3 regions of the Halobacillus sp. ABR2_026 genome follow, and region 1 is predicted to be linked to each of the others. Evidence: riboswitches for the same ligand, from Rfam matches in the RefSeq annotation. Region 1 holds a riboswitch; each other region holds the start of a gene.

Region 1 (10,418 bases):
CAAGGCTCATTCCTTGGTTGACGGCAATGTTGTAGTATTCCTGGCCGAGAGCTTCAAGAGCAATCCCCATACCACCGGAAGCGGATCCTGTAATCATCGCCAGCAGACTGACAGCGAAAGCCTCGGAAAAGAATGGACTCAGGGGAATACTGAAGATGATTTCTTTGACTGAATCAAAACCGGGCGAGGCTGTCACTACTGTACCAAAACCTACGGCGGCACTTGTATTGATGGTAGCCATAACTGACCCGGAAGCACCACCATTAATGGCTTTAATGAAATCTTTATAATCTTGCCAATTGAAGATCATAATTAACAGAATCCCGATGAGCAAGGCTGCTAATATACTGATGTCAAAAACATTCAACGTTAGAACGACAGCAACAAGAGGTATAGTCGAAAGTATCCAGTTCGGAAGTTCTTCTGCGTTCACACTTTTCACCTGGTTATCTCCTTCAGGCTCAGTGAACTTCTCATCTTTTGAAGTCAACTGTCTTTCACGGAATTTCAGGTAGAAGTAACCGCCGACCGCCATGATCAATCCGGCAACGATTCCGAGGATGGGAGCAGCCATCGTGTCGGTTTTGAACGTGTTGATCGGAATGATGTTCTGGATTTGCGGAGTTCCAGGAAGTGCAGTCATTGTGAAAGTGAAGGCCCCTAATACGAAAGTTGATGGGATCAATTTTCTAGAGACATTTGCCTCACGGAACATAGCAACCGCTAAAGGATAAACGGCAAAAACCACCACGAAGAGGCTGACACCTCCATACGTGAGAATCGCTGCCGACAAAAGCATACCAAGAACCGCTCGTTTTTTACCGATTACACTTGAGATTTTATGGGCTACCGATTGAGCGGCACCTGTGTCTTCCATCAACTTTCCAAAAATCGCCCCGAAGAGAAAAATCGGAAAGTAATCTTTGGCAAAATCGACAAAGCCCTGCATGTAAGTATCTGTATAGGCAGGAAGAATATCCATCCCACTTAAAATCGCAACGATACCAGATACGAGCGGCGCAATCCAGATGATGGACCATCCAAGATAAGCCAACAGCATAAGTAGTACAAGTCCAATAAGGATACTGATCATGATGAATCCCTCACTTTATTTAATATCAGTTTTACTTTGTCCAAAACTTAAAAATACATGAGGGAAATCCATTGGAACACATTTTGAAGCATGTCCAAAGTGCTTTATGGAATAGGTGAAAAACATTCATCATGCTGAAGTAGCTTGTCTAGGGAGGTTTTCTTCTGCATGGGGCTTTTCGGAATGCATCTGTTGAAAGAATTAAATATCCGCACTCTCATTAATTCTACAGGTTGGAAATGGTGGGCCAGTTTTTTATTGTAAGGGTGCCTTGTTTAGCGTATGGACTAAGCGGAGGAGAAATAAGGAAGGCGAAAAGCGAAAGGTTAAATGATGACTCATCGTTTAACGGACACTTTAAATGAAAAAAACCGGGCATAACCTTGGAAGGTTATGCCCGGGTTCATGTATCGTGATCAGCCTGTATTACGAAGGCCGGCTGCGATTCCACTGATGGTAAGAAGAACTTCTGTCAAGGTATCTTCATGGTCGTCCACTTGACGTAGTTCTTTAATCAGCTCCACTTGTAGGAAATTCAATGGATCCACATAAGGATTACGCAGCCTTACCGATTCCTTGATCGTCGGCTGGTGATCAAGAAGTTCTGCATCTCCTGTGATCTGCAGAAGGATGTCCTTCGTTCGGTCGTATTCATCCACAATATTTTGGAAGATACGTTCTCCGAGTTCTTGATCGTTGACAAGTGCTTTATACTCTTTTGCCGTTTGGATATCCGCTTTTGTCAGAGCCATTTGTAGGTTGTTGACAACGGAACGGAAGAACGGCCAGTTTTCATACATCTGTTGAAGCACAGCAAGGTTACCTGCATCTTTTTCGATGTAACTTGCAAGTCCTGTGCCTGAAGCGTACCATGCCGGAATGAGCTGTCGGTTTTGAGTCCAGGCAAATACCCATGGAATAGCTCTCAAGTTTTCAAATTTGGAGCTGTCTTTCCGTTTCATTGGACGAGAACCGATGTTCAACTCACTGATTTCCTGTAATGGTGTGGCTTCATTGAAGTAAGTCAGGAAGTCTGAATCACCGAACACGAGGGATTGGTACTTTTTCAAGGACACATCAGAAATTTCCTCAAGAGCTTGTTCCCACACTTGTTCACGGTGGTGCCCCTGTTCTGATTCCTTGGAAATGTTCATAGCACCTTCCAGAAGGGTAGACGCTCCCTGTTCAAGGCTTCGGTAAGCAATATCTCTAAGCAGGTAACGGGAAGAGAGGACCTCACCTTGTTCTGTAATTTTCACCCCTTCACCAAGCGTTTCCACCGGCTGGGAAAGCAGGCTGCGGTTTAGCGGACCACCCCCACGACCGAGGGAACCTCCACGTCCATGGAAGAACTTCAAGCCTACATTGTATTCATGCGCCATATCATGGATTTCCTGCTGAGCTTTGTACAGTCTCCAATTGGCTGTCAATGTCCCGCCATCTTTACTTCCATCAGAATAACCAAGCATGATTTCCTGGTGGTTTCCATGTTTTTCTAAATGTTTGCTGTATACATCCATTTCGAATAGAGTTTTCAAAATATCAGGACCGGCCACAAGGTCATCCACCGTCTCAAGAAGTGGGGCTACATTCAAATGGCTTTCCACAGTTCCATCTGCATGCAGACGATAAATTCCCGCTTCTTTTGCGAGGACGAGAACTTCCAGAAGGTCACTTGCAGATTCAGTCATGCTGATCAAATAAACTTCGATGGAGCGATCACCGAACTCTTTATGAGCCTGGCGGATCATCTGAAAGACATTCAGCATCTTTTGTGTGGATTCGGAATAGTCTTCGTTCAGCAGGGAAATGGGACGAGGGTCCTCCAATACATCCTGCAGTACATTCATCTTTTCTTTCTCTGCAAGGGAAGAGTAATCCTCGACAATCCCGACTTTTTGCAACAGTTCTGTAATGGCTGATTCATGTTCTCCGCTGTGATTCCGGATATCCAACGTAGCGAGATGGAATCCGAAGAGTTCAACTTGGCGGATCAGTTTACGCAGCTTTTTCAACTCTTGTTTGTTCGGCTGGTGGGTCTGTGCACTATCTCGAATTTGACGAAGGTCTTCCAGAAGCTCGTCCGCATAGTCATAACCGATCTCCGATTGTCCGACATTACGGAGTCGTTCGAGAATGATGGCAAATTTACGACGGTAAATTTCACGATCCACACGCCATTTTTTCCCTTTAGGGAGCATAGGTTCTTCTTTTTCGATCGCATTTTTCAATTCATCCGTCACGGTAACCTGTGAAGAAGAATGGCTGAAACGCTTCATTAATTCAACAAGGACTTCATCATATTTCTTAAGGACGAGTTTCCGCTGTTTTTGAAGGGTTTCCCACGTAATGTCAGGGGTTACATTTGGGTTTCCGTCACGGTCACCACCAATCCATGAACCAAAGCGCAGGAAGTTGGGCACGTTCCATTTTTCATCAGGATAATGATCTTCCAATCTTGCTTCTAACTCCTGATGGATATCCGGAAGCACATCAAACAATGTTTCATCAAAGTAATAAAGGCCGTTCCGCACTTCATCCATGACCGTCGGTTTTCGTTCACGCAATTCATCGGTCTGCCATAGAACCGTTACTTCATTCTGCAGGCTGTCCTGCAGGCTTTTGCGTTCGCTTTTCGTTAATTGAGGATGGTCCAGCTTCTTAAGAATTGTCGCAATTCTCTTCTGGATTTCCAGGACGGTCCGCTTCGTTGCTTCTGTTGGGTGTGCGGTAATAATCAATTCCAGAGAGAGTTTATTTAAAACTTCTTGGATAGCATCTTTTGAAAACTCATTGTTTTTCAAATTCTGTACAGCACTCTCAAGAGAGAACGGCTGAGCCCCGTGGTCTTCGCGCAGCTGGTATTCACGGCGTCTGCGGATGCGGTGATTTTGTTCAGCGATGTTTACGAGGTGGAAATAAATTGAGAATGCGCGGATGACTTGGGAGCGCATCGGTGGTTCGAGGTTTTGAATCTCTTTCTTCAGTTGGTTGTATGTTGAGGGGTCTGGGTTATTCCTCAGGTCTTTCGTCAGTTGTCGGATGGTTTCTACTTTGTTCAGTAGTTCCTCTCCGCCGTGGTGGACGAGAATGTCACCAAGCATTTTTCCTAATGCATGAATATCCCTTCGTAAGGGAGTTGTATGATCGTTTGTGTTTTTGACAGTAGTCATACTTTCACCTTCCTGTTAGATCATTTAAGTAAAATTTCGTTTGCCTATGTGTTTCATAATGTTATCAGAATAATTTGCATAGTCAAACACTTCGAACCGTGTTATCATCTATGGTTGCCCTGTTTTTACTTGAGTCAATGTTCAGAGAAACTAAAGCTGACAGTGAATGTAAGCGTTAACTTATAACCATGCATAAACATACTTTTTCTATTTTAAATTTTTTCATCCTAAAATACAAAATGTAAATCTTAGGTGTTGTGTTTTGGAATAATTTGTATGACCTGGCCACCCAGTTATTTCCAATTTGGGTGGGAGGTGTTTTATTGGGGTGGAGTATAGAATTTGGATGGGAATGAAAAAGTAAAGGGAGGACCATGAGTGGCCTCCCTTTATAGTGGGGTCAGTTTTTCGAGACTCATTTCATACAGGTTCCATTTTTCGTTTCCGAACGAGCGGTGGTTTTTCAAATGACGATCAATGGTGAATCCTGCTTTTTTATAACAATGAATCGCTTTTGTATTAAAATCGAAAACGCCTAAGGTTAATCTTTCAAGGCCCAGAGTTTGGAAAGCGTAGGTGGAGAAGGCCTCCATCATTTTGATTCCATATCCTTTTTTTCTAAACTGAGGAAATACGAGCACTTTTCCGATTCTCCCTTGGTTTTTGTGAAGATCGATGCGACCAATTGAAATATGTCCAATCACCCTTCCCTCATTGGCATCATAAACTTGGAAAGCCTTTCGATCCGGGGCCTTTTTGTACTCCAGAAGTTGTTGATGTGTTAATGGGTAATGAAACATCGGGCCGCCCCACTGAAGAAGAAACCTTGGGGATTGGATACAGTCGATTACTACTTGAAAGTCTTTTTCTTGAAAGGGAATGAATTGCAGCATATGTGCACTCCTTTTTACTTCTTTTTTTGAGGATCTATCATTTTTGAAAAATTGGGAAAAAAATCGTGACATTACATCTATACACATGTAATGATAAACTATTGTACAGTTAACGTTGATAGAGGAGGGAATTTTGTGCCGGATAAAGACAAAGAAAAAGAAAAAGAACAAATTGTAGATGAAGCCTTAGGAGAAAAAGACATACGAAGGTTGGAGTTCCGCGGTGGCGTCTTCACAGCAACTGTACCTTTAGTATTCTTCATTATCTGGGCCATTGTCTTGAGTGTCACAGGCCTTGTGACTGAGCAAGCGCTCGTCCTCGGCATGGTGATCGGGATTGCTATTGGACTGTTTTTATGTAAATCCAAATGGTCAGATTATGCCCAAAGTTTAATTTCAGGAATGGCTCAGCCTGTCGGGGTGGTCGCCATTATCGCCTGGTTTTGGGCAGGGATGTTTGCCAACATGTTATCAGCTGGTGGATTAGTGGATGGTCTCATTTGGTTCGGTTTCCAATCCGGACTAGAGGGAGGAGCTTTTGTAGGAATCACCTTCCTGTTGGCTGGGTTATTTTCCACAGCTGTTGGTACAGGTTATGGTACAGTGGCGACCTTTGGTGTGCTCATGTATCCTGCAGGGGTTATCCTGGGAGCAGATCCAGTCATCCTTCTTGCAGCAATTTTAAGTGGTGCCGTGTTTGGGGATAACTTAGCTCCTGTATCGGACACGACGATTGTCTCTGCCACGACCCAGGATGCGGATGTACCAGGTGTGGTACGTTCACGTTTCAAATATTCCATCACTGCTGCTATTCCAGCTCTTATTTTATTCGTGATTTTCGGTGGTGGCGGAGAAATGGGAAGTCAGCAGGTCGTCAATCAATTACAGAATGAAGTCTCACCGGAAGGATTACTTATGCTCGCTCCGTTTGCTTTGGTTTTATACTTAGCTTTGAGCGGTCATCATCTTTTAACCTCTCTTTCATACGGAATCCTGGCAGCAGGAGTGTTTATTCTCTTATCCGGGAAATCGTTGACAGAGGTCCTGCATATTCATAAGAATGATGCTGGTGAAGCGGTAGTTGAGGGCGCATTGATCGATGGGATCAGTGGTTACTTTAACATGGCTATCCTCATCTTGTTCATTTTGGCAGCCGCCTATCTATTGGATGTTGCCGGCACGATGGATGTGATCAAGAACTTCTTCCTGAAGTTGATCAACAATGTTGTGCGCAGAGCTGAACTTTCAATTTTCGGAATAGTGGCTTTCTTGAATGTATTCATTACAATCAATACGGCTGCTGAAATAGCAGCTGCTCCGTTTGTCCGTAAGCTTGGTAGAGAAATGAACATCCATCCTTACAGAAGAGCTAACTTTCTGGATACAGTTACTTCTTCGCTGGGATATATTTTTCCATGGAGTGGTGGTGTACTGCTCGCATGGGCAACCGTCCAGGGAGCAGCCGATCAATACGATTTCCTGCCTGTCGTCGGGCCGGGAGAAGTCTTTCCATTTGTATTTCAAGGATGGCTATTGTTAATCGTCATGTTTATTGCCGCATGGACTGGCTGGGGACTTCGTTATACTGGAAAGAATGGTGAAGAAGTAAAGCCGGAGGATTTTGAAAAACAAGAATAATAAAGGAGCCTCCTGAGTGATGACTCAGGAGGCTTTTGATTTATGCATGTATATGTGCTTTGATTTCCTTCATTTGGTCCAGGTGGCGCAGTTCGTGCCAGCCGATAAATTCCACCCATTGGACTAAGTTCATATCTCCGAAAGAGGGATGTGGAAAGACTCTGTTTTTTAAAGTTTCTTCATCTTTATTATGGATGAGGAACCAAGTAGCTTCACGGGACTTTTTCAAACCTTCCTTGGCATCTTCTAGGGATTGGAATTCTCCTTTTGGCTGGACGGCCTCTGGAGCTTCCACTTTGTAATCACGGTTGGTCGTCTTATGGATTGGTTTTTCGGTCGCCTGTTGAGTGTCTCCTTGTTTAAGGGCTTGATTAATTTGATAAACAATCAGTTGTTCCATCAAGTAAAGATGTTCTAAAACTTCTAGAATGGACCAACGGTTTTCTTCCGGCTTGACGTCAGCTTCCTGTGTAGAAACTTGTTCAACGAAATTCAGGAGTTCCTCTCTTTTGTCTTCTAAGCCATACATACAAATTCTCCCTTTCAAGTGAAGTTACCTCGAGTTTATCACAACTACTATCAATGAATCTTTCCCGAGCCCTCCACATAATGAAACCTTTCCCCGACTCCATCGTATATACATTATGTGAAGAAGGGATTTATTGTATGACCAGGTCATACATATATTTCCATTATACGACTAGACAATTTGGAGGGGGCAAAGGTATGAGTGAATATTCCATTGAAGAGTTTATTCGGAAAACGAAGCAGGATGAATCGGAGAATGATTATTTTGAGTTGGAGACGCCGAGAATTCTGGAAGTGAATCTTCTTGATCAAGTCTGGGCCAAGGCGGGTGCGATGATATCCTATAATGGAAACATTAAGTTTGAGAGAGAAGGTATTCTTGAACATGGGGTTGGGAAATTGTTCAAAAAAGCGATGACAGGAGAAGGTAGTTCCTTAATGAAGGCGACAGGGAGGGGGCGTTTGTACCTTGCCGATCAGGGAAAGAAAATAACCATCTTTGACTTGGACAATGAGACGCTTACCGTTAATGGCAATGATCTGCTGGCCTTCGAACCGAGCATTGACTGGGATATTAAACTGATGAAAAAGGTAGCCGGTATGGTTTCCGGAGGGTTATTTAATGTGACGCTGAGCGGAAGCGGCCGGGTTGCAGTTACTTCCCATTATGAACCGCTGACGCTTTTGGTACGCCCGGGTGAACCGGTGATCACAGATCCACATGCTACGGTGGCATGGTCAGGTCACTTGGAGCCGAATTTCAAAACAGACATCAGCTTCAAGACGTTGATCGGACGGGGAAGCGGAGAGTCGATCCAAATGCAGTTCGAGGGGGATGGGTTCGTCATCGTCCAGCCTTTCGAAGAAGTATATACGACGGGCCAAAGCTGAAGCTGAATTTTTTACAGACAGGCATGTGCGTGTTATCCTTTGAATACAATAAATACAAGAGAGAACTTGAAGCCCATCGAAATTAATTTTTCAGTCTGTTATCCTTTACTTCTTTACACAAACGTAGTACTATGGGTACTAACAAAAATAAATAACGGAAACTTCTTATCCAGAGAGGCGGAGGGACTGGCCCTTTGATGCCCGGCAACCATCGAATCAATCCAAGGATTGACGAGAACGGTGCCAATTCCTGTAGAATGGATGACCATTCTAAGAGATGAGAGGATCGTGCGGATATTAGCGACCCCTTTTCTTACTGGATAAGAAAAGGGGTCTTTTTGTGGAACAACACGCCCGTCAAGGCTCTCGATAGAAGTTGCGTTAAGGGAAAGGAAAGATGTTATATGGCAACAGCTATTTTTGGTGCAGGATGTTTCTGGGGAGTAGAAGCATTCTTTGAAAAATTCGAAGGAGTTACTCAAACGAAAGTCGGTTATATCGGCGGCCATTTGGAGAATCCGACCTATGAACAAGTGAAAGCAGGGGAAAGCGGACATGCTGAGTCCGTTAAAGTGGAGTATGATCCAACGGTCATCACATATGCAGAACTTGTGAATATATTCTTTGAAGCTCACGATCCTACCTCCCGGAACAAGCAGGGAATTGATGTCGGGCATCAATACCGTTCTGTCATTTTTTATTCCGATGCAAGTCAACGCTACATTGCTGACGAAAAAATTAAGGAATGGGAAGAAAAAGGAATCTTTAAACGCCCAATCGTTACCGAAGTTGAACAGGCAACGACTTTTTACGAAGCAGAAGAACATCATCAGAAATATCTGCAAAAGCATGGCTCAGCGGCATGCTCCATCGGATAAAGCGAAAGGACCCTAGAAGGGTCCTTTTTTTATGGATGATAACCAAAGTTGGTCCTGAAGTTTCGTTGCTTTTTCATTCTTTATGATGCCGGGATCCATCCATTGCTTTAAGAAAGTACGCAGTTGGAAGAAGGATGCCGATCCCGGACTCAAGCAAGGCAAAGAAGCGTGTGATCCCGACGGGCAGCATATCTCCATAACCTACGCTTAATAATGTTTCACCACTAAAATAAACCAAATCCAAAAAGGAAGGGTCTACAGCATCTCGTGATGATAAACTGGTAACAAGGATGACTCCATTCGTGGAAAGTACGTAATAGATGATCGCAAATCCGATCAATACACCTGTAAGGACAAAGAATAATTGAAAGAAAAGGGCTGTGCTGAAATAGCTTTTCTTATAATGTTTGTTTGTGAAAAAATAAACCAGGTTGGCTGCGATGAAAATGATGGTCACGATGAATAAGGCTTGTACCATTTCGTTTCCTCCCTTCTCCTGAGATGAGTTAGCTGTCCGTTGCCGAGGAGAAACGGACGTTATGCAGAAACAACTACCCGAATGGCAAGTTATTATAAACATGGATGACATAAGGAAGGGGATGACTGTATGTGGATGAATGATGCGATTCTTATCATCATGTGTTTGTTCATGGTGCTTGGAGCGCTTGATTATTATGTCCTGAATCATAAGCTTTCTCTCGGATGGCGGTTTTATGAAGCCTTTATGATGATGGGTCCGCTCGCTCTGTCAATGGTCGGGATTATTTCTTTAGCCCCGGTGCTCTCACAATGGCTTGCCCCTGTCATCCGTCCCGTATTTTTATGGCTCGGGGCAGATCCTGCAATGTTTGCATCCATGATGCTGGCTATTGATATGGGGGCCTATCCGTTAGCAGAGTCTCTCGCTATAGAAAAGGAGGCAGCTACGTTTTCGTGGGCACTTCTCGGGACTATGATGGGGCCTACGCTCGTTTTCACCATTCCTGTAGCCTTGACGATTGTAAAAAAAGAAGACCGCCCATTCTTTTCCAAAGGAATCTTAGCTGGTCTGGTCACTGTTCCAATCGGATGCTTTATCGGAGGTGGACTGGCTGGTTATGAAGCAGGGTGGATGCTTCGTAACCTGACTCCTGCTCTTTTACTTTCTATAGGCATTGGTGCCGGATTATGGTTGTTTACAGATGTGACCATTCGTTTATTTTCTTATTTTGGAAAAACGATTGAAATAATAATCATCACAGGCCTTGTTCTTATCATTATTGAAACACTTACAGATATTGTTCTCCTCCAAGGTATGGCTCCGTTATCGGAAGGGATGATCATT
Region 2 (10,418 bases), 2.2 Mb from region 1:
TCGAAGCCGAAAAATACACGGTTTAAAAAGAAATTCCATGTGATACAGGGCCTGCACTTTCGAAGAAGCGAAGGTGCAGGCCTTTGTTTTGCAATATACAATAGAAGTACGGTTTGGGGATTGGAATAGATAATAAAACAATAGTAGAAAAAAATGAAAACATTCCCTCCGTTATGATAAAATATTAGACAACAAGATCGAAGGAGGGTTTGTAGATGTCTTTAACCTTCTACTGGTATCCGAATTGCGGTACATGTAAAAAAGCAAAGAAATGGTTGGATGATGAAGGGTTTGACTACGAATCTGTACATATCGTCAATGATCCCCCTTCAGAAGAGCAGTTGAAGAGTTTTATTGCATCCAGTGACCGGCCGGCAAAAAAATTCTTCAATACCAGCGGAAAAAAGTATAGAGAGTTGAACATGAAGGAAAAGCTAAAAGATGCTGAAGAAGACGAAATGATAGAATGGCTGGCATCTGATGGCATGCTGATCAAACGCCCAATTCTTACAGATGGTGAAAATACGACTGTAGGGTTCAAGCAGGAAGAGTATGAAAGAATTTGGTCTTGATGAGCATTTGATTGGGAATAGAAGCTTATAGCTTTTATGTTTATATTTGTAGTTGAACGATTACTATTTATTTTGGAGGTAATGAAAATGAGCGTACCTAAAGACTTGCGTTATTCTGAAGAACATGAATGGGTGAAAGAAGAAGGAGAAAAAGTAAGAGTCGGAATCACTGAATTTGCTCAGTCAGAACTTGGGGATATCGTCTTCGTAGAGCTTCCTGAAGTAGGGGATGAACTTGAAGCAGATGAACCATTTGGTAGTGTAGAATCTGTAAAAACGGTATCTGAACTTTATGCCCCGTTAAGTGGTAAAGTTGTAGAAGTGAACGAAGAACTTGAAGACAGTCCAGAGTATGTAAACGAATCTCCATATGATAAAGCCTGGATGGTAGTTGTAGAACCAAGTGAACCATCAAACATCAACGATTTGATGACTTCAGAAGAATATGAAGCCATGATTGATGAAGACTAAAGGTTAGTGCATTGGACAGGCAGGGATCATTGGATACCTTGTCTGACATGATCACGTTTGATCTTAATCATGTTCAGACCATGCCTGGATGGCATGGTCTGTTTCTATATAGTAGGTGATGAGGATGGATGGAGAGCGTATCGTCATTGTGGAAGGGATCACAGATAAAAAGAAATTGAATAAGGTTCTGGATGAAGAAATTGAAATCATCTGTACACACGGCACACTAGGGATTGAACGAATGGAAGAAATGATATTCGACCATAACCTGGATGAACGCACCGTCTATATTTTGGTGGATGAAGACGATTCAGGATATAAACTGAGAAAGCAGCTTACGGAAGAACTCCCCCATGCTGAGCATATTTATATCGATCGTGCTTTCAGGGAAGTGGCAGCCACACCTGAACCTGAATTGGCAAGAGCTCTACTTAGTAGACACTTTAACGTGAAATCAATTTATCTAATATAGGAGGATGGCTGTGGAGGAAATTCTCGCAACAGAGGTACAGACAACTTTTGAGTCCTCACATACAAGTCTAACGTTCATCCATAGCCCGTTTTGTGCCACTTGTCACTTAGCGCGTAAAATGCTCACTACGCTGGAAAGTGTTTTTCACAAGGAAGTCTTTACAGAAATGAATGCTTCCTTACACCCCGATTGGATGCAGCATTATCAGGTTGAAAGTGTTCCCTGCCTTTTAGTGACAAGAGATGGAGAAGTAGAAGAGAAAATCTATGCTTTTCACTCTGTTACTTTCATGTATGAAAAAGTAAAAAGGTATGTAGAATAGTGGTACAATTTCCCGGGAAATGACCGTTTTTGTTCAACGTTTGAGAAAAAGGGTTTGTAGAATGTATAAAAAAGAGACAGCATGGGTCCGTTGGACTTACGCTGTCTCTTTTATTCCAATGTTTATATTAGTTCTCCTAATTTACTTACAATGTCAAGAAAAGGGGCTTGATCACCAAAAGAAGCATGTATTTCCCCTTTTTGATTGATGATTACAGTGGTAGGAACGCCCACGCATTTATAGAGGTCATATACAGTTCGTCCGTTGTCTGATAAGGTAGGTTGTTTCAAAAACTTCTCTGTGTATTGGACGGCTTCTTCTGCATCACGTTCCCGACCGGTCACATTGATTGTTATCATTTTCACTTTCTCATGATCCATGGTTTTATAGAGTTGCTCTTTCTTAGGCAAATCTTTGCCGCAATCCGGGCACCAGGAAGCCCAGAACGTTAATACGATGACTTTCCCTAAGTCTTCTTTTAGACTATAATGAAACGCTTTATTAATAGAGGGCAATTCAAATAAAGGTGCTTGCTGATTCATATTCATTCTCCTTTGTACCGAAAGACCGTTTAGGATTGACGCATTTCTATTTTCCATGCTAACATATTGATTAATTTCATATCGACATCTTCACTTATCCAGAGTGGCGGAGGGACTGGCCCAACGATGCCCGGCAACCGGCAGAATAACTGCACGGTGCTAAATCCTGCAAAGTTTTTAACTTTGATAGATGAGAAGGTACTAATAAATCCCTTCTATCATAGATGGGATTTTTTTATTGAGAGTGTCTGTTAAAGTATGAGGGCTCCGGATAATCCCTCGTATTCCTCGGGCTCCTACACGAAGTTTAGTTGTTCGATGGTAAGGAAAGAAAATCGCCCTCTTTTGCAAGACAGGTCTTAAGATTCTACACTCTTACAAAAGAAGTCGTTTTGAGATATTGATGGAGCAAGACGCACCTTTTCCTGTAGCCTCTAAACCTATACAACCATCTCGAAATGGAATCTTTTTTGGGAATACCAACACTATTTACCACAGAGCCTGTTGGTTAAAAAAGGTGAAGGAAGATTCTTTATCACTTATTTTTTCTGAACACTCTGTATTCTGAGTTGACATAAAATTCGTACGGTGCTACAATCCATTTTGTACTGCTTAAACGAGTTAAAGCAATAATAATTTAATATACTAAAATCTCTTATCCAGAGTGGCGGAGGGACTGGCCCGACGATGCCCGGCAACCAGCAATAGTATTGCTCAGGTGCCAATTCCTGCAAAGTGATTCTTTGGCAGATGAGAGAACAGAAAATCAGGTAGATTAAAAGCGCCACTCTGTTCTCCACAGAGCGGCGCTTTTTTAGTTGGAGGGAAACAGCATGATTACAATCAAAGGATTATCGAAGATTTTCCAGACGAAAGATCAGGATGTCCGAGCGGTGGATGACCTGAGTCTTAATATAAAAAAAGGGGAAATATACGGGGTTATTGGATATAGTGGGGCTGGTAAAAGTACATTCATCCGCCTACTCAACCGACTGGAGGACCCGACAGCCGGAAGTATTAGTGTCGATGACCAGGAACTGACAGCCATGAACAAAAGCAAATTGAGGCTGGCGAGACAGGAGATCGGCATGATTTTTCAGCATTTTAACCTCTTATGGTCACGCACGGTCTATGACAATATTGCTTTTCCTCTAGAAATTGCGGGTTTTACAAAAGGTGAACGGCAAAAACGAGTCAACGAGCTGATTGAATTAGTTGGTTTAAAAGGCCGAGGAGGCTCTTACCCTTCTCAGTTAAGTGGCGGCCAAAAGCAAAGGGTAGGAATCGCCCGGGCACTTGCTAATAACCCTAAAGTGCTGCTTTGTGATGAAGCGACATCTGCATTGGACCCTGAAACGACCGACTCGATCCTCGACCTTCTGGTAGACATAAACGAGAAACTAGGTCTTACTATTGTATTAATCACTCATGAAATGCACGTGATTCGCAAAATTTGTCATCAGGTGGCAGTTATGGAACAAGGGAAAATTGTGGAGCAGGGAGAAGTGCTCGATGTTTTCCTGCATCCACAAAAATCCGTCACCAAGAAATTTGTGGATCAGGTGATGGGGGATCCTGAGAAAGAAACCTCTATGGAATTGATTAAGGATAATTATCAATCCGGACAGATTCTAAGGCTCCATTTTGTAGGGGAAAGTACCAACCAGGCCCTCATCAGTGATGTTTCCAGACAGTTCGCCCTGGATGTGAATATCCTTCACGGTAAGATCACCCAGACGCAGAAAGGCGCTTATGGAACCATGTTTGTCCAGTTTGAGGGTGACCAGCAAGAAGTGCAACGTGCAATTGAATATATTGAATCGACGTCCGTAGAAGTGGAGGTGAATCCACATGTTTAATCAATGGTTTCCTAATGTAAGGCTGGAAGACATGATTACAGCTACGAACGAAACGTTGTACATGACACTGATCTCTGTGGCTGGCACATTTGTATTGGGGCTGCTTTTAGGCCTCCTGCTTTATTTAACTGGCCCCGGTGGGTTGTGGGCTAATAAGACATTGAATTGGATTACTGCCTCCGTCGTTAACGTATTCAGGGCAATCCCATTTATTATCCTCATTTTGTTATTGTTCCCGTTTACAGATTTTCTGTTAGGAACGATTCGAGGGCCCCAGGCAGCCTTACCGGCTTTAATTATTGGAGGAGCTCCCTTTTACGCTCGCTTAGTGGAAATTGCTTTGAAAGAAGTGGATAAAGGAGTCGTGGAAGCAGCGAAATCCATGGGTGCCAAATATTCGACGATCATTTTTAAGGTTTTGCTCCCAGAGTCTATGCCCGCCCTTATATCAGGGATTACTGTTACAGCCATCGCTTTGATCGGTTACACGGCCGTTGCCGGTGCTATCGGTTCGGGTGGTCTTGGTGATTTTGCTTACTTTTATGGCTTCCAAAGAAGTAACTTTGATGTTGTGTTCATTTGTACAATTTTAATCATCTTAATCGTGTTTATATTTCAATTCATCGGAGATCTTATCTCTCGGAAATTGGATAAAAGATAATTTTAAAAAAGGGAGAGTATTAAGACATGAAAAAACTATGGACAAGTTTTGCAGCTGTATTGCTAATATTCGTACTCGCGGCCTGCGGATCATCAGATGAAGGAGAATCCACTTCAGGTTCTGATAGTGAAGATAGTGGATCTGATGAAATTAAGGTAGGTGCGACAAGTGTTCCACACGCGGAAGTATTAGAGAAGGCGAAACCTATGCTTGAAGAAAAAGGAATCGAATTGACGATTGAAGAGTACCAGGATTACATCTTGCCAAACCAGGATTTGGATGAAGGCCGCATTGATGCGAACTACTTCCAAACCATCCCTTACATGGAGATTCAGGAAGAGGAAAAAGGATATGACTTTGCAAATCTCGGAGGGATTCACATTGAACCGATCGGTGTGTATTCTCAAAAGTATGAAAGCCTGGAAGACGTTGAAGATGGCACAACGCTTGTAATGAGTCGTTCTGTATCCACACATGGACGTATCCTTTCTCTTCTTGAAAAAGAGGGATTGATCAAGTTGGATGAAAGTGTCGAAAAAGTTGATGCAACAGTGCAGGATATTGTAGAAAACCCAAAAAACATCGAGTTTGATACAGGTGTAGATGCGGCTAATCTTCCACAAGTCTATCAACGTGAAGAAAATGTCCTTGTAGCGATTAATACCAACTATGCCATCGAAGCTGGACTCTCTCCAAGTGAAGATTCCATCATTCTCGAGTCATCTGATTCCCCGTATGTGAATGTGGTTGCTGCCAACAGTGAAGATAAAGATAACGAAGCGTTGAATACACTCGTGGAAGTTCTTCGTTCTGAAGAAATTGTAAACTTTATTAAAGAAGAATATGATGGAGCCGTTGTTCCAGTGTCAGAGGGTGCGGAATAGCGGATAAAAAGAGTGACTGCGGTGATACTAACCGCAGTCACTTATTTTTTATTGGGAGGTCACCTTATGCAGGAGCAAAATATGACATGGACGCAAACGTACCTACATGATTATAAGGAAGGAATGGGTTCTTTCAGAGAACATATGCCGGAAGTTGCCCATAAATTTGATGCATTCACAGAAGAATGTTTTAAAGCGGGGGAGTTGTCAAAGAAAGATAAACAATTGATGGCTTTAGGAATAAGTATCGTTGCCCAGGACGAATACTGTATGATTTATCATACCAAAGGGTGTGTAGATCAAGGGGCTACTGAAAAGGAAATTCTTGAGGCTTGCGGTGTAGCAGCAGCATTCGGAGGAGGGGCTGCTCTTAGTCAGGCGGTAACTCTTGTGCAGGATGCATATATGGACTTGACTACAACTGTTAATTAATTGATTAATTAGAAAATTCGAGGAAATTTAATGTATAGTATAGTATCAAACGAGTTAAGCGCTTACATTGGTGTTCAGTATTTATTTTACGCAAATTTAAAGTTTCAGGGGGGTTTATAAGGGTATAGAAATTGTGTTACTTTAAATTGTGTAAATAATCTGAAAGGATTGATTCGTTATTAGTGACGATCTCAGTTTGAATTATACTGCTGATATGGAGAAGGCCATGCATCAGGCACATAACATGAGCTATGCGGAGTACAGCAGGAAGTTGGATACACGCTTGAAAGTGGAAGAAAAACGCCAACGTGAATTCGAAGAGAGTCAAAAGATGTTTGCCCAGGTTGATCGACAGCTTCATAGGTAATAGATACAATTTTCTAAAATCAGGTGTGTTTAGCCACCTGATTTTTTCATGTTATAATATTGATGAAAAGCGACGAATTTTGGTGTTGATCTATCATAATCCCTTCATTTTGCAGAGGGGGAAAAAGTTGATAACACACACTAAATGATATAAGATTGTAATGAGAATAAATTGAGAATAGTTCTTTGATTCCGATCAACTTGGACATTCAATAATAATAGATACTGGAGGTATTCATTTATGGCAGGATCAACTTTAGAAATCAAGGATCTTCACGTAGAAATCGAAGGTCAAGAAATCCTTAAAGGTGTTAATTTAACAATCAACGGTGGGGAATTCCACGCCGTTATGGGACCAAACGGAACTGGTAAATCTACACTAGCTTCCGCAATTATGGGTCACCCTAAATATGAAGTGACAAAAGGTGAAGTTTTGCTTGATGGCGAGAACGTTCTTGAAATGGAAGTGGACGAGCGCGCTCAAGCAGGTCTATTCCTTGCTATGCAATATCCTAGTGAAATCAGTGGTGTAACAAACTCTGATTTCCTACGTTCTTCTATTAATGCTCACCGTGAAGAAGGCGATGAAATCTCTCTTATGAAATTCATCAAAGAGATGGACGCTAAGATGGATACGCTTGATATGGATAAAAACATGGCACAGCGTTATCTTAACGAAGGTTTCTCTGGCGGTGAGAAAAAGCGCAACGAGATCCTACAATTAATGATGATTCAACCAGCGATTGCTATCTTGGACGAAATTGATTCAGGACTTGATATTGATGCATTGAAAGTCGTTGCAAAAGGAATCAACGAAATGCGTAACGATGCTTTCGGTTGCTTGATCATCACTCACTACCAGCGTCTATTGAACTACATCACTCCTGATAAAGTACACGTTATGATGCAGGGCCGTGTTGTTAAATCCGGCGGACCAGAACTTTCCCAGCGTCTTGAAGCGGAAGGTTATGACTGGATCAAACAGGAACTTGGCATCGAAGACGAAACCGTTAACGCGTAATTAAGATAGGAGGGTAATCATGACAGTAGAAGTCTCACTACCATATGACAAAGAGTATATCTCGCAATTCTCCCAAGGGCAGAACGAGCCTGAATGGATGAAGAACCTTCGTCTTAACGCCCTGGAGAAGTCGGAAACTTTAGAGCTTCCGAAACCGGACAAAACGAATATCTCCAAATGGAACTTTACAGAATTCAATCATCACGTATCAGGTGATATCATTGAATCTCTTGATGAACTTCCAGTTGAAATTAAAGACTTCTTAGATGAAGAAAAAGAACAACAGAATCTTGTAATCCAGCGTAACCATACGGTGGCTTATGGTACGATCGATCAAAAGCTGAAAGATCAGGGTGTCATTTTCACAGACATCGGCACAGCTCTTAAAGAGCATAGCGAACTTGTGGAGAAGTATTATATGAATGATGCTGTCCATGTAGATGAACATCGTTTGACAGCTGTTCATGCAGCCCTTATGAACGGTGGTATTTTCCTTTATATTCCGAAAGATGTACAAATTGAAGATCCTATCCAGGCCATCTTCTGGCAGGAAGATCCTAAAGCTTCTTTGATCAATCACATTTTAGTCGTAGCTGAAGAGAATAGTTCAGTAACGTATGTTGAGAACTATATTTCTAACAACAAGGAAGATAAAACATCTGCGAATATCGTTACAGAAGTAATTGCTAAAGATGGAGCAAAAGTCTCTTTCGGTGCGGTGGACAACTTCGAAGCAGGTACTACAGTGTACACGAACCGTCGCGGTGTTGCCTATCGCGATGCTGTCATCGAATGGGCTCTTGGCCAAATGAACGAAGGAAATACTGTTTCTGAGAACATCACTCATTTAATCGGTGACAATTCCCACTCCAACGCTAAAACGGTAGCGATCGGACGTGGCACACAGAAACAGAACTTTACAGCAAACATTACTCATTTCGGAAAAGGTTCTGATGGGTATATCCTCCAACACGGAGTAATGAAAGATAAAGCTTCAGCCATTTTCAACGGAATTGGCAAGATTGAGCATGGCGCGAGCAAGTCGAATGCTGAACAGGAATCACGTGTTCTTATGCTTAGCAGTGATGCACGCGGGGATGCCAATCCAATCCTTCTCATTGATGAAGATGACGTAACAGCAGGACACGCAGCTTCTGTGGGACGTGTGGATCCTATTCAATTGTATTATCTGATGAGCCGTGGGATATCCAAGTTTGAAGCGGAGCGACTTATCATTCACGGATTCCTTGCACCAGTAGTAAAACAATTGCCTGTAGAAGCGGTTAAACGTCAGCTTCAACAAGTAATTGAAAGGAAAGTATATTAATGGATGTAAAAGCGGTACGCGACGAGTTTCCTATTCTCCATCAGGAAGTTAATGGACATCCGCTCGTGTATTTGGATTCTTCAGCTACTTCTCAAAAGCCGATCAAGGTTATTGAAAAGCTGGGAGAATACTACCAGGGTTACAATTCCAATGTTCACCGGGGTGTTCATACTCTCGGAACGAGAGCTACTGATGAATATGAAGGAGCTCGTGAAAAGGTAAGGCGCTTTATTAATGCGTCAAGCACACAGGAAGTCATTTTCACCCGTGGTACAACGACAGCTATTAATACGGTAGCGTCAAGCTATGGTCGAGCCAACTTGAGTGAAGGGGACGAAGTTGTTATTACCCCTATGGAACACCATAGTAATATCATTCCATGGCAGCAGATTGTGAAGGAAACAGGAGCTACACTTAAGTATATCCCTCTTCAGGCGGATGGCACGATTTCGTTGGATGATGTAAGAGAAACGATCACTTCGAAAACTAAAATCGTAGCCGTTATGCATGTATCGAATGTTCTTGGCACAATCAACCCGGTGAAAGAGATTGCACAAATTGCTCACCAGCAGGGGGCTGTTATGCTTGTAGACGGTGCCCAGAGTGCCCCTCATATGAAGATTGACGTTCAAGATCTGGATGCAGATTTCTACGCGTTTTCTGGTCATAAGATGTGCGGGCCGACAGGAATCGGAGTGTTGTACGGGAAGAAAGCGATCCTTAAGAACATGGAACCTGCAGAATTCGGTGGAGAAATGATTGACTTTGTTAATCTATATGACTCTACTTGGAAAGAGCTCCCGTGGAAGTTCGAAGGGGGCACCCCGATTATTGCAGGTGCTGTAGGATTAGGGGCAGCGATTGATTTCTTAACAGATATCGGTTTGGATGATATCAAAGCTCATGAGGAGAAACTTGCCACCTATGCCATGCAGGAAATGCAGAAGGTGGATGGTATGAAGATCTACGGTCCTGAAGAACGTGCTGGGCTTGTCACATTCAACCTTGCTGATGTCCACCCTCACGACCTGGCGACAGTACTCGACGCTGAAGGGATTGCCGTCCGTGCCGGGCACCACTGCGCACAGCCGTTAATGCGTTGGCTGGAAGTGTCAGCGACCGCAAGAGCGAGCTTCTATCTGTATAATACGGAAGAAGATATCGATAAACTCGTTTCAGGATTAAAAACAACAAAGGAGTATTTTGGCGATGTCTTTTAATAACCTGGATACACTTTATCGTCAAGTCATCATGGATCACTATAAAAATCCGCGCAACCGTGGATCCATCGAAGGAGACCCCATGGTTGTAGATATGAATAACCCTACATGCGGCGACCGTATCCAGCTTCAACTGCAAGTGGACGATGGTATAGTGAAGGATGCGAAATTTGATGGGGAAGGCTGTTCCATCAGCTTGTCCTCAGCTTCTATGATGACGCAGGCAATTAAAGGAAGGCCAGTTGACGAAGCATTAAAAATGTCTGAAC
Region 3 (10,418 bases), 980 kb from region 1:
CCCTGTGCCGGATGGAGATACGGGGACGAATATGAATCTGTCCATGACTTCAGGAGCTGAAGAAGTGCGTAATGTGGACCAGAATCATGCCGGAGCAGTCGCTCAGTCCTTATCCAAGGGTCTGTTAATGGGGGCGCGTGGTAACTCTGGAGTAATTCTTTCTCAAATTTTCCGTGGCTTTTCAAAAGCAGTGGAAGATAAAGAAGTCATTACGACTAAAGACTTTTCGGACGCTTTGCAGGGCGGTGTGACGACGGCTTATAAAGCGGTTATGAAACCTGTGGAAGGAACGATTCTTACAGTGGCGAGAGAAGCTGCTGAAGCATCTGTAGGAATTGCTGAAAAAGAAGAAGAGTTCATTCCTTTCATCGAGGAAGTCGTTCAAGCAGCGAAAAAATCGTTAAAGCGGACGCCTGAGCTGCTTCCGGTTTTAAAAGAAGTGGGAGTCGTAGATAGTGGGGGCCAAGGGTTGGTCACGATTTATGAGGGTTTTCTTGCCAACTTGAAAGGCGAGGAGCTTCCTGACATAGAGGAGACCGTCTCTATGGATGATATGGTAAACGCTGAACACCATAAACTGAATCAGGATTTTATGAACACGGAGGATATTGAATTTGGTTACTGCACAGAATTCATGGTCAAATTCGAGGAAGACAAGCTTGCGGAACATCCCTATGATGAGGAAACTTTCCGCAATGAACTGAGTGAGATGGGTGACTCCCTGCTTGTCGTTTCTGATGAAGAGTTGATCAAAGTCCATGTCCACGTAGAGTACCCTGGTGAAGCGATGACACTCGGACAAAGATACGGGAGTCTCGTGAATATGAAGATTGAGAATATGCGTGAACAGCATACCTCGATCGTTGGTGACAAAAAGCCTGCCAAACCTAAGACAGAGGAAAAAGCAGAGTACGGAATCGTGACGGTCAGCATGGGAGACGGCATTAAGAAGCTTTTTGAAAGTCTGGGAGCTACTGTTGTGATCCAGGGCGGCCAAACGATGAATCCAAGTACCCAGGATCTTTCGGAAGCGATCAAAGAAGCACATGCGAAGCGTGTGATTCTTCTGCCGAACAACAAAAATATCGTCATGGCTGCTGAACAAGCTGCTGAATTGGCGGACATTGAAGTGGCCGTCATTCCTTCCAAGACGATCCCTCAAGGGATGAGCGCGTTGTTAGGTTTCAATCCTGAGGCAGACCTTGAGAGCAATAAAGAAGAAATGATCAGCCTTATGGCAGAGGTGAAAACAGGTCAAATTACGTATGCTGTCAGGGATACACAAATCGATGGGCTTAATATATCCAAAGACCATTTCATGGGAATAGCGGATGGCAAGATTTCAGCAACGGATGCTGATGCTCTTATAACCGCTAAAACATTGTTGAATCAAATGATTGATGAAGATGAAGATGAGATTTTGACGATCCTTACTGGTGAGGAAGTTGATGAGAAAGACGTGGCTGAACTTGAATCCTTTATTGAAGAAACCTATGAGGATTTAGAAGTGGAAGTACACAAAGGCGGCCAGCCGATTTACTCTTATATTTTTTCAATTGAATAAAAGCAGGACAAGCACGCAGCCCCGCAGAGGGCTGCTTTTTTTTATGCTTGTTCCTGGATCATCTTAACTTTAAGATGGTTTCTAATGGAATAGATCACAAGGTACAGGTAGCCGCAGACAAGGGATATGTAGATGATGGACATCGTAACGTTGCTCATTTGGATTGGAGTGAGCAACGTTCTCAAATTCGTTAAGATGATGAAGCCTCCAGCCATTACCCCGAGTATCGTGGAGGGAAGATTTTTTACGAGCCAGGCAGCTAAAGGGGCTGCGATTACTCCACCAACGATGAAGGCAAGGACAAGCATCCAACTGAAATGTTTACCACCCAAGAAGATTAAAAAACCAGCTGTAGCTGATATCGTTACCAGAAATTCACTCGTATCTACCGTACCTATGACTTTTCTCGGGACAATCCCTGAACGAGTCAGAAGAACTGGAGTATTGACAGGTCCCCATCCTCCTCCGCCTACACTATCGAGGAAACCACCGACGAAACCGAGCGGAAAGAGGAAGCGTTTATTTAAGGGTGTTTGGGAGGGTTTCTTTGGTTCTTTATGACTAAGGAAAAGAAAACGGATGACGATATAAATTCCTAAAGCGAGAAGCAAGAATGATAAGTACGGACGCACATGCTCACCTGAAATATACGTTAACGCCGCCGCACCGAGAAAGGCACTTACTGCACCTGGAACAGCGATTGTGAGCACAAGGGACCTGTCGATATTACCGAATTTATAATGCGAAAACCCTGAGGCGGCCGTTGTGGCAATTTGTGACATATGGATCGATGCTGATGCGACGGCAGGAGCCAGCCCGTATGAAAGTAGAATAGTCGATGAGCTGAGGCCGAAGCCCATCCCCAATGCCCCATCCATCAATTGAGCAAAGAATCCAATCAATGAGAACGCGGTTAATTTTTGCAAGCGAGTCACTCCTTTATTTTTACACAAAACTTGTTTCACTAACTATAGGTACTTATGCTTATCTGATTACTTGGTTTTAGGCAAAAAAAGAAAACCCCTTCCCAAAGAAGAGGTTTTGTCCTCTCCTTATCTTTCAGGCCCATGCCTGTTGGATTGAGCACCTTTACCAGGTTGCTGCGGGATCATGAGACCAAATTCCTCCCCCGACTCTTCATAAGGATATCGTTTATCGTTTTCAGAATACTTACAAAAGTAACGGACGTATTTTTGTTTGTCAATAGATCTTGAATAAATAAACTGAAAAATAATAATTTTTTAAAAAGGCATTGACATAGAATGAAAAGGAGCATAAGATTTGTATCAACTTGTTTTTCAAAAAACTTCATAATTTTCTCTTATCTAGAGAGGTGGAGGGACTGGCCCTTTGAAGCCTCGGCAACGGGTCTGGACATTTGTTCAGACGCTGTGCCAACTCCAGCGGGTGTATGAACACTTGAAAAGATAAGAAGAGTGGTGCTTATTTCATTATGGATGCCTTTCTTCTTGTCGAGAAGAACAGGCATTTTTTGTTTTGGTTGGAAAGGAGGAAAAGATGAAAGATTATAACGTGACGTATGAACATTTCTCAGGCGATCCTTTTTTTTCAGACATACAGCCTCGTGATGAGCAGAAAGGAGCTTTGGAGGTTATTCAATGGGCTTATGACCAATTTGAAAATATTGTCTATGCATGCAGTCTGGGTGCAGAAGGAGTTGTTCTCCTTGATTTAATTTCCAAAGTTAAAGGGGATGCTGAAATCGTCTTTCTGGATACGGGTCTTCATTTCCAAGAAACATATGAACTGCTTGGCAAGGTGAGGGAGAGGTACCCAGAGATGAAGATTAGGGCCAAAACTCCAGAACTCGATGTAGAAGAGCAGTCCGAACAGTACGGACCTGCTTTGTGGAATCGAAATCCTGACCAATGCTGCTATATCAGAAAAATCAAACCATTGGAAGAAGCATTAGATGGAAAAGAGGCTTGGTTGTCCGGGTTAAGACGAGAGCAGTCCCCAAGCAGGAGCCGTACGAATTTCGTCAACAAAGATGAACGTTTTAAAAACATTAAAGTATGTCCCTTAATTCATTGGACATGGGAAGACATATGGCATTATATCCGAGTAAATAGCTTGGATTACAATGAATTGCATGATCGGAATTATCCAAGTGTCGGCTGTATTCCGTGTACCTCCAAGGCAGCAGGTGATGGAAGATCAGGAAGGTGGCAAGGGTTTAACAAGACGGAGTGTGGCTTACATACCACAGCTCCTGAGCATAAAGATCAATCGTAGAGGAGGAATTATGCATGTCTATTATATCTCCGCATGGAGGAGAGCTTGTAAACAGGTGGAGCAGAAAACCAGATGAACTTCCACAGGATAAGATTGAACTGGATGCCATGGCATTAAGTGACATAGGATTGATTGCGAATGGTGCCTACAGTCCTTTGAAGGGATTTATGAACAAAGAGGATTATGAAGCGGTCCTCGAGCGGATGAGGCTGAATGATGGGACTCCTTGGAGCATTCCAATTACTCTCCCTGTTCCGGAAGAGCAGGCTGCAACGCTCGGGGATTCAGCGCAGCTCGTGTATAACCAAACTGTATACGGAACCATTGCAATATCAGAAGTTTATAAACCTCATAAAATCCAGGAGGCTGAAGCCGTATACTTAACAACAGAGGAAGCTCATCCTGGGGTCAAAAAATTATTGGACCGACCGTCCTGGTACGTGGCAGGTGAGATTGAAGTATACCAAAAGCCCCCATATGAACATGGACGACAGTTTTACTTAGATCCAGCCGAGTCTAGAGAGCTGTTTCAACAACTTGGCTGGCAGAAGGTTGTTGGTTTTCAAACACGCAATCCGGTCCACCGGGCTCATGAATATATTCAAAAAGCGGCTTTGGAGACGGTAGACGGTTTGTTTTTGAATCCGCTTGTCGGAGAAACGAAGAGTGATGATATTCCGAGTGATGTTCGGATGAAGAGTTATCAAGTCCTTTTGGAAAATTATTATCCGGAAAACCGGGTGACTCTAGCTGTATTTAATGCTGCCATGCGGTATGCGGGCCCGCGTGAGGCGGTCTTTCATGCCATTGCCCGGAAAAACTTCGGTTGTTCTCACTTCATCGTTGGTAGAGATCATGCGGGGGTTGGTGATTATTATGGGACTTATGATGCCCAAAAGATTTTCAGCCATTTTGGAAAAGAAGAGCTTGGAATCACCCCGCTCTTTTTCGAGCACAGTTTTTATTGCCGGGCGTGTGAAGCCATGGCTTCCAGTAAAACTTGTCCACACGGAAAAGAACATCATATGATTTTATCCGGAACGAAGGTCAGGGAGCTCCTTAGGAAAGGCGAAAAGCCCCCTAGAACATTTAGCCGACCTGAGGTGGTGGACATTCTAATCGACGGAATGAAAGAGAAAAGTTTTCAAGGGAAAGGGTGATAGAGATGTCCAATATTACATGGCATGAAACGAGCATCGGACTAGAAGATTACCGCAGGAAAAATGGGCACCACAGCGGGGTGGTTTGGCTGACAGGATTGTCCGGTTCCGGTAAATCCAGCATCGTCAATCAATTGAATGAAAAGCTGTTTGCTGAAGGGTTCCAATCATATGTGCTGGATGGTGACAACATCAGGCATGGGCTCAACGCAGATCTTGGATTTTCTGAATCGGATCGTACAGAGAATATAAGGCGGATTGGAGAAGTCGCCAAATTGTTCGCTCAAAGTGGAACGATTGTTCTGACGGCTTTCATCTCCCCCTACCAGGCGGACCGTGACCGGATCAAGGAAACATTACCGGATGGGGATTTTCTTGAAATTCATGTCGATTGCCCATTGGAAGAATGTGAGGCCCGTGACCCGAAAGGTCTGTACAAGAAAGCGCGGAAAGGTGAAATCAAAGGTTTCACAGGTGTCGATGCTCCTTATGAGCGCCCGGTACAACCTGCGCTTGTCCTGAATACGCAAAGGACTAGCGTAAAGGAAGCAGCAGAACAAGTGTATAAACTCTTGTTATCTGAAAAATGGTTCCATAAAGGAGAATGAACATGTCTTATGTATATATCGTTGGTGCCGGTCCGGGTGACCTGGAATTGATTACAGTGAAAGGGTTGAAAGCGATTAGGAGAGCAGATGTCATTCTTTATGACCGTTTGATTAATCAGGAACTTCTGGACGAAGCAGGGGAAAATGCCGAGCTTGTCTATTGTGGGAAGCGTCCGGATCATCATGCGCTCAGCCAGACGACCATCAATCAGCTTCTTTGTAAATATGCCCTTCAAGGGAAGGTGGTCGTCCGGTTGAAGGGCGGTGATCCTTTCGTATTTGGACGTGGTGGAGAAGAAGCTGAAGCCCTTGCGAGGCGGAAGGTCCCGTTTGAGATTGTGCCTGGGATCACTTCCGGAATCGCTGCACCTGCATATGCCGGGATCCCTGTCACTCATCGGGAATACAGTTCGTCTGTTGCATTTATATCCGGAGTGAGTAAGCAAGGGGAGGATGATGAAGCCTATTGGGAAAAAGTCATAAGAAGTATGGACACCCTATGTATTTATATGGGAGTTAGAAAACTTCCTGAAATTTGTGAGCGGCTTCATAAGTATGGAAAACCTCTCACAACCCCTATTGCTCTCGTACAATGGGGAACGACAAGCGATCAGAAGACGGTGACGGGGACAATAGAGAACATAGTAGAAAAGTCAAAAATGGTAGAGAATCCAGCGATGATCGTAGTTGGTGAAGTGGTTCACTTAAGTGAACAGCTCCAATGGTTTGAACAAATGCAAGGTGATGAATGGAAGCCATTAGCTTCAAGTGCTGGATGAGGGAGGTGCCCAGATGAAAGGTGTGCTCTATGTCAGCCATGGAAGTAGAAGGAAGAAAACGAAACAAGAAGCGATTGCTTTTTTAAATCGAGTACAAAGACAGGTGCAATTGGATGCATTTGAAATATGCTTTTTGGAACTTTCCGACCCCGACGTATTGGAAGGAATTCGTCTTCTTATAAAACAGGGGGTCGATAAAATTATCATCCAGCCAGTACTGCTTCTTGGAGCGGGGCATTTCTTCAAGGATATACCGGGTGAAATTGATAAAGCGAAACGTCTTTATCCAAGGGTATCTTTCTATTATAGCAAGCCTTTAGGTGTACAGGAAAGATTGACAGATGTCCTGGTGGATCGTTTAGAGGAACAGTGCATAGTAGCTGAGAAGGAGACAGACTTTTTACTCGTTGGGAGAGGGAGCAAGTATCCCGAAATAAAAAAAGAAATCGAAACCATTGCCGAACAACTGAGAGGAAGAGGAATCCATCATGTGACCACCTGTTATTTGGCAGCTCTCTCCCCTACTTTCGAGGAAGCGTTCGAAACTTCCCTCTGTAACGGCCGGCAGACAGTCGTTATCCCGTATTTATGGTTTTACGGGCGCTTGTTTGAAACGCTGCACGATCGTGTGTGTTCAGCTTTTGAAAAGGGTCATGAAGTCATTCTTTCTTCTTATATGCACGATCATCCCAATATGGTTCTCGCTTTAGCTGATAGAGTTCATGAAGTTCAGATGGACGAGGAGGAAGCATTGTGATCTCATTATCTATTGATCTGGCAGAGAAGAGCGTGACGATTATCGGTGGTGGGGAAGTCGCTGCAAGAAGAGTGGAAGTCTTAGTGAAAGAAAAAGCTCGGATAACAATCATCAGTCCCTTTATAACAGAAGAATTGAACGAGTTGGTCGAAAGGGGTGAAGTTCACTGGAAGGCACGGAACTTTATCCCTAATGATATAGAACAGTCCGATTTATTAGTGGCTGCTACAAACAATGTCAGTGTGAACGATCATATTGTAAGCCATTCCAGGCATGTTCCATTAGTGAATCGAGTGGACGGCGGGAGTGGAGGAAATATTCATTTTCCAGCCCAGCTTTCGAGAGGGAAAATGATGTTGTCGGTCACCACCCAAGGAGCAAGCCCGAAATTAGCTGCACGAATACGTGAAGAGTGGAAAGAAAAATTCCCGCCTTCTTTTGAGAACTATATCAATTTTCTAGATGAGTGCAGACAATATCTTAAGGGGTCCGTCCTAAGAGACAAGGAGAAGAAGATTTACCTGGATCGAATGTTGGATTCTGAATTCCTTGAGGAAGTGAACCAGCAGAGCATTATGGAGGAGATACATAAAAAGGAGGAACAAGCGATTGGATGCACTATTCGAAAGAAAGATTGGGATTGCGGCTGACCGCAGGTCTGATGCCATTGCAGCCTTGGTCCATAACATGGGCGGTCATCCATTCCCTTTTCCATTACAGGGGAAACAGCAGCTGAATGATGAAGCAGCGATCACCCATGTCGAAAAATATCTTGCATCACCTTTTTCCTGGGTCATCCTGACGACCGGGATAGGTGCCCGGACCCTTGCAGGAGCAGCAGAGGGAAATGGACTCATCGCCCCTTTTCTCCACAAAATCCATTCAGAATCACTCGCTATCCGAGGTTCTAAAACGATGGATTGGGTAAAAGAGAAGGGACTGTATCCTCAGATTACCGCTGAGGACGGGACGATGGAGAGCTTGCTTAATGACATTCCTGAGGCTGATCCAAAGGAAAACAGTTCCGTATTATTGCAAACGTATAACGAGGATGAAAAGCGTTTGATCCACGTATTGGAAACAAAAGGTTATGCCGTATATAAAGCAAATCCTTATACATTCCTGCCCCCGGATCCGTTTACCATCCAGGAATTGAGCCTGAAGACGATGGAAGGAAAATTGGATGCCGTTGTATTTACAAGTAAAACGCAAGTGAAGAATCTATTGGAGGAGAATGAAAGGAGCTTGGAAGTGATTGCTGCTTTTAATCGGCACGTGCAAGCTGTGGCGGTGGGCAAAGTGACCGCTCGAGCCCTTCACTCCTACGGAATAGAGAAAGTCGTCCAACCAAAACGACCGAAAATCGGAGCGATGGTGGTTGAACTTGGCCGCTTCTTTCAACAAGAAGGATTGAGAAAAGGGGGGGTAAGCTATGAAGCTTGAGGTAGAGAACAGCCCTTTTAATAAAGAGCAGGTGGAGCTGCTGAACCGTCTTCTACCCACCTTGGACGAACGTCAGCTGGTATGGTTGAGCGGTTATATAACAGGTGCTCAGACGCAAACTTCAGAGAGTGTGCCTAATACAAGCACCGCACCTGGTCGTAAAGTCACCCTCTTATATGGCTCTCATACAGGGAATTGTCAGAGTCTTGCAGAGGATTTTGAAAATCGTTTGAAAGAGAAGGGGTTCGCAGCGCAGTGTCTGGATATGGACGAATACAAACCGAAGAAATTGAAGGAAGAGGAGGATCTTCTTCTCCTGACAAGCACACACGGAGATGGGGATCCACCTGATAACGCCCTTTCTTTTTATGAATTTCTGTACAGTAAGCGTGCGCCAAAATTGGATGGACTGCGGTTTGCTGTTCTTTCGCTCGGGGACAGCTCGTATGAGTTCTTCTGTCAAACAGGGAAGGATTTCGACAAGAAACTGGAGGATCTAGGAGCGCAGCGTCTCCACCCGCGTGTGGACTGTGATTTGGATTACGAAGAAGATGCAGAAAAGTGGTGGAGCGGTGTCCTTGCACAATTGGGTGATGGACAACAGAAGGGGGGTTCTTCCTCAGAGCAGGAGCCATCTGTTGAAAAGGTACCTGTCTATTCAAAAAAACATCCGTTCAGGGCCGAAGTATTGGAAAATATTAATCTTAATGGGAGAGGTTCCAATAAAGAAACGCGTCATGTAGAGATTGATTTGGAAGGCTCAAATCTGGATTACGAACCTGGGGACAGTCTAGGGATCTATCCGGAAAATGATGAGCGGCTGGTCGATGAGTTGATTGAATATATGGAATGGGATCCAGAGTATGTTCTTGCTGATCATCCAGACGGGAAGAAGTGTACAGTAAGGGAATCGCTTCGAACTGATTTTGAGATTACGGCATTGACGGGACCTTTAATGAAGAGTTTGGCTTTACACACCTCAGATCGAGAGCTTGAGAAAATCGTGGATTCCAAGGAAAACCTTCAATTATATATGTATGGAAAGGATCTGCTTGATGTTGTCAGGGATTTTGGTCCCTGGGAAGTCGGAGTAGATGAATTTGTAGGAATGCTAAGGAAAATACCACCTAGGCTCTATTCCATCGCCAGCAGTTCAAAAGCGAATCCTGATGAAGTCCACTTGACCATTGCTACCGTCCGTTACGATTCAAATAACCGTAAGCGCACCGGTGTATGTTCAGGACAATGCGCAGAGCGTACAGAAGCAGGAGATTATTTGCCTGTGTACGTACAAAAAAACAAAAATTTCAATCTACCTGAAAATCCAGAAACACCGATTATTATGATCGGTGCTGGGACGGGGGCTGCACCTTACCGAGCGTTTCTCGAAGAAAGAGAAGAGGAGGGGCACTCTGGCCAATCCTGGCTTTTCTTCGGTGATCAACATTTTGTCACTGACTTTTTATATCAAGTCGAATGGCAGCGGTGGCTGAAAGAGGGTGTATTGACGAAGATGGATGTTGCCTTTTCGAGAGATGCTTCTGAAAAGATTTATGTCCAACACCGTCTTTACGAAAAGAGGAAGGAAATTTATCAGTGGCTGGAGGAAGGAGCTCACATATATGTGTGTGGCGATGAGAAACAAATGGCGAAAGATGTTCATGCCACAATCCAACAAATTTTGTTAGAGGAAGGAGGGACGACGGAAGAGGAAGCGGAAGATTATTTGAAGGAAATGAGAAAAAACAAACGATACCAAAGAGATGTGTATTGAGTGGGAAGGGAGCGAATAATATTGTCTGATGAGCATTTAACAAACGTTTCGGGGCCCCCGGACGAGATGGAAAGGAT

Evidence for each region. A riboswitch is a leader RNA that binds a small molecule or an ion and turns the genes downstream of it on or off. The one in region 1 is predicted to bind S-adenosylmethionine.
Region 2: it holds a riboswitch for S-adenosylmethionine, as region 1 does, so the genes downstream of both, ACXADE_RS15190 (methionine ABC transporter ATP-binding protein) here and msrA (peptide-methionine (S)-S-oxide reductase MsrA) in region 1, are expected to answer to the same signal.
Region 3: it holds a riboswitch for S-adenosylmethionine, as region 1 does, so the genes downstream of both, ACXADE_RS09015 (sulfite exporter TauE/SafE family protein) here and msrA (peptide-methionine (S)-S-oxide reductase MsrA) in region 1, are expected to answer to the same signal.

What each region holds. Positions count from the first base shown of each region.
Region 1 covers NZ_JBSWTM010000001.1:755,832-766,249, forward strand. Annotated here, with positions in the region: gene ACXADE_RS03820 (GntP family permease) at 1-1,093, opposite strand, end outside; gene ppc (phosphoenolpyruvate carboxylase) at 1,510-4,266, opposite strand; gene ACXADE_RS03830 (GNAT family N-acetyltransferase) at 4,656-5,159, opposite strand; gene ACXADE_RS03835 (Na+/H+ antiporter NhaC family protein) at 5,295-6,797, shown strand; gene ACXADE_RS03840 (DinB family protein) at 6,838-7,326, opposite strand; gene ACXADE_RS03845 (AIM24 family protein) at 7,524-8,216, shown strand; SAM riboswitch class I at 8,379-8,500, shown strand; gene msrA (peptide-methionine (S)-S-oxide reductase MsrA) at 8,621-9,094, shown strand; gene ACXADE_RS03855 (ion channel) at 9,168-9,572, opposite strand; gene eutH (ethanolamine utilization protein EutH) at 9,702-10,418, shown strand, end outside.
Region 2 covers NZ_JBSWTM010000001.1:2,924,913-2,935,330, reverse strand. Annotated here, with positions in the region: gene ACXADE_RS15220 (acyl-CoA dehydrogenase family protein) at 1-26, shown strand, start outside; gene ACXADE_RS15215 (arsenate reductase family protein) at 216-572, shown strand; gene gcvH (glycine cleavage system protein GcvH) at 660-1,043, shown strand; gene ACXADE_RS15205 (toprim domain-containing protein) at 1,168-1,515, shown strand; gene ACXADE_RS15200 (thioredoxin family protein) at 1,526-1,837, shown strand; gene ACXADE_RS15195 (TlpA family protein disulfide reductase) at 1,960-2,379, opposite strand; SAM riboswitch class I at 2,471-2,576, shown strand; SAM riboswitch class I at 3,032-3,136, shown strand; gene ACXADE_RS15190 (methionine ABC transporter ATP-binding protein) at 3,213-4,238, shown strand; gene ACXADE_RS15185 (methionine ABC transporter permease) at 4,231-4,899, shown strand; gene ACXADE_RS15180 (MetQ/NlpA family ABC transporter substrate-binding protein) at 4,926-5,783, shown strand; gene ACXADE_RS15175 (carboxymuconolactone decarboxylase family protein) at 5,850-6,215, shown strand; gene ACXADE_RS15170 (YuzK family famiily protein) at 6,442-6,582, shown strand; gene sufC (Fe-S cluster assembly ATPase SufC) at 6,823-7,602, shown strand; gene sufD (Fe-S cluster assembly protein SufD) at 7,622-8,929, shown strand; gene ACXADE_RS15155 (cysteine desulfurase) at 8,929-10,149, shown strand; gene sufU (Fe-S cluster assembly sulfur transfer protein SufU) at 10,139-10,418, shown strand, end outside.
Region 3 covers NZ_JBSWTM010000001.1:1,738,014-1,748,431, forward strand. Annotated here, with positions in the region: gene ACXADE_RS09010 (DAK2 domain-containing protein) at 1-1,564, shown strand, start outside; gene ACXADE_RS09015 (sulfite exporter TauE/SafE family protein) at 1,606-2,490, opposite strand; SAM riboswitch class I at 2,614-2,710, opposite strand; SAM riboswitch class I at 2,883-2,998, shown strand; gene ACXADE_RS09020 (phosphoadenylyl-sulfate reductase) at 3,083-3,820, shown strand; gene sat (sulfate adenylyltransferase) at 3,835-4,980, shown strand; gene cysC (adenylyl-sulfate kinase) at 4,986-5,588, shown strand; gene cobA (uroporphyrinogen-III C-methyltransferase) at 5,591-6,367, shown strand; gene ACXADE_RS09040 (sirohydrochlorin chelatase) at 6,381-7,124, shown strand; gene ACXADE_RS09045 (NAD(P)-binding protein) at 7,121-7,774, shown strand; gene ACXADE_RS09050 (uroporphyrinogen-III synthase) at 7,734-8,567, shown strand; gene ACXADE_RS09055 (assimilatory sulfite reductase (NADPH) flavoprotein subunit) at 8,557-10,341, shown strand; gene cysI (assimilatory sulfite reductase (NADPH) hemoprotein subunit) at 10,363-10,418, shown strand, end outside.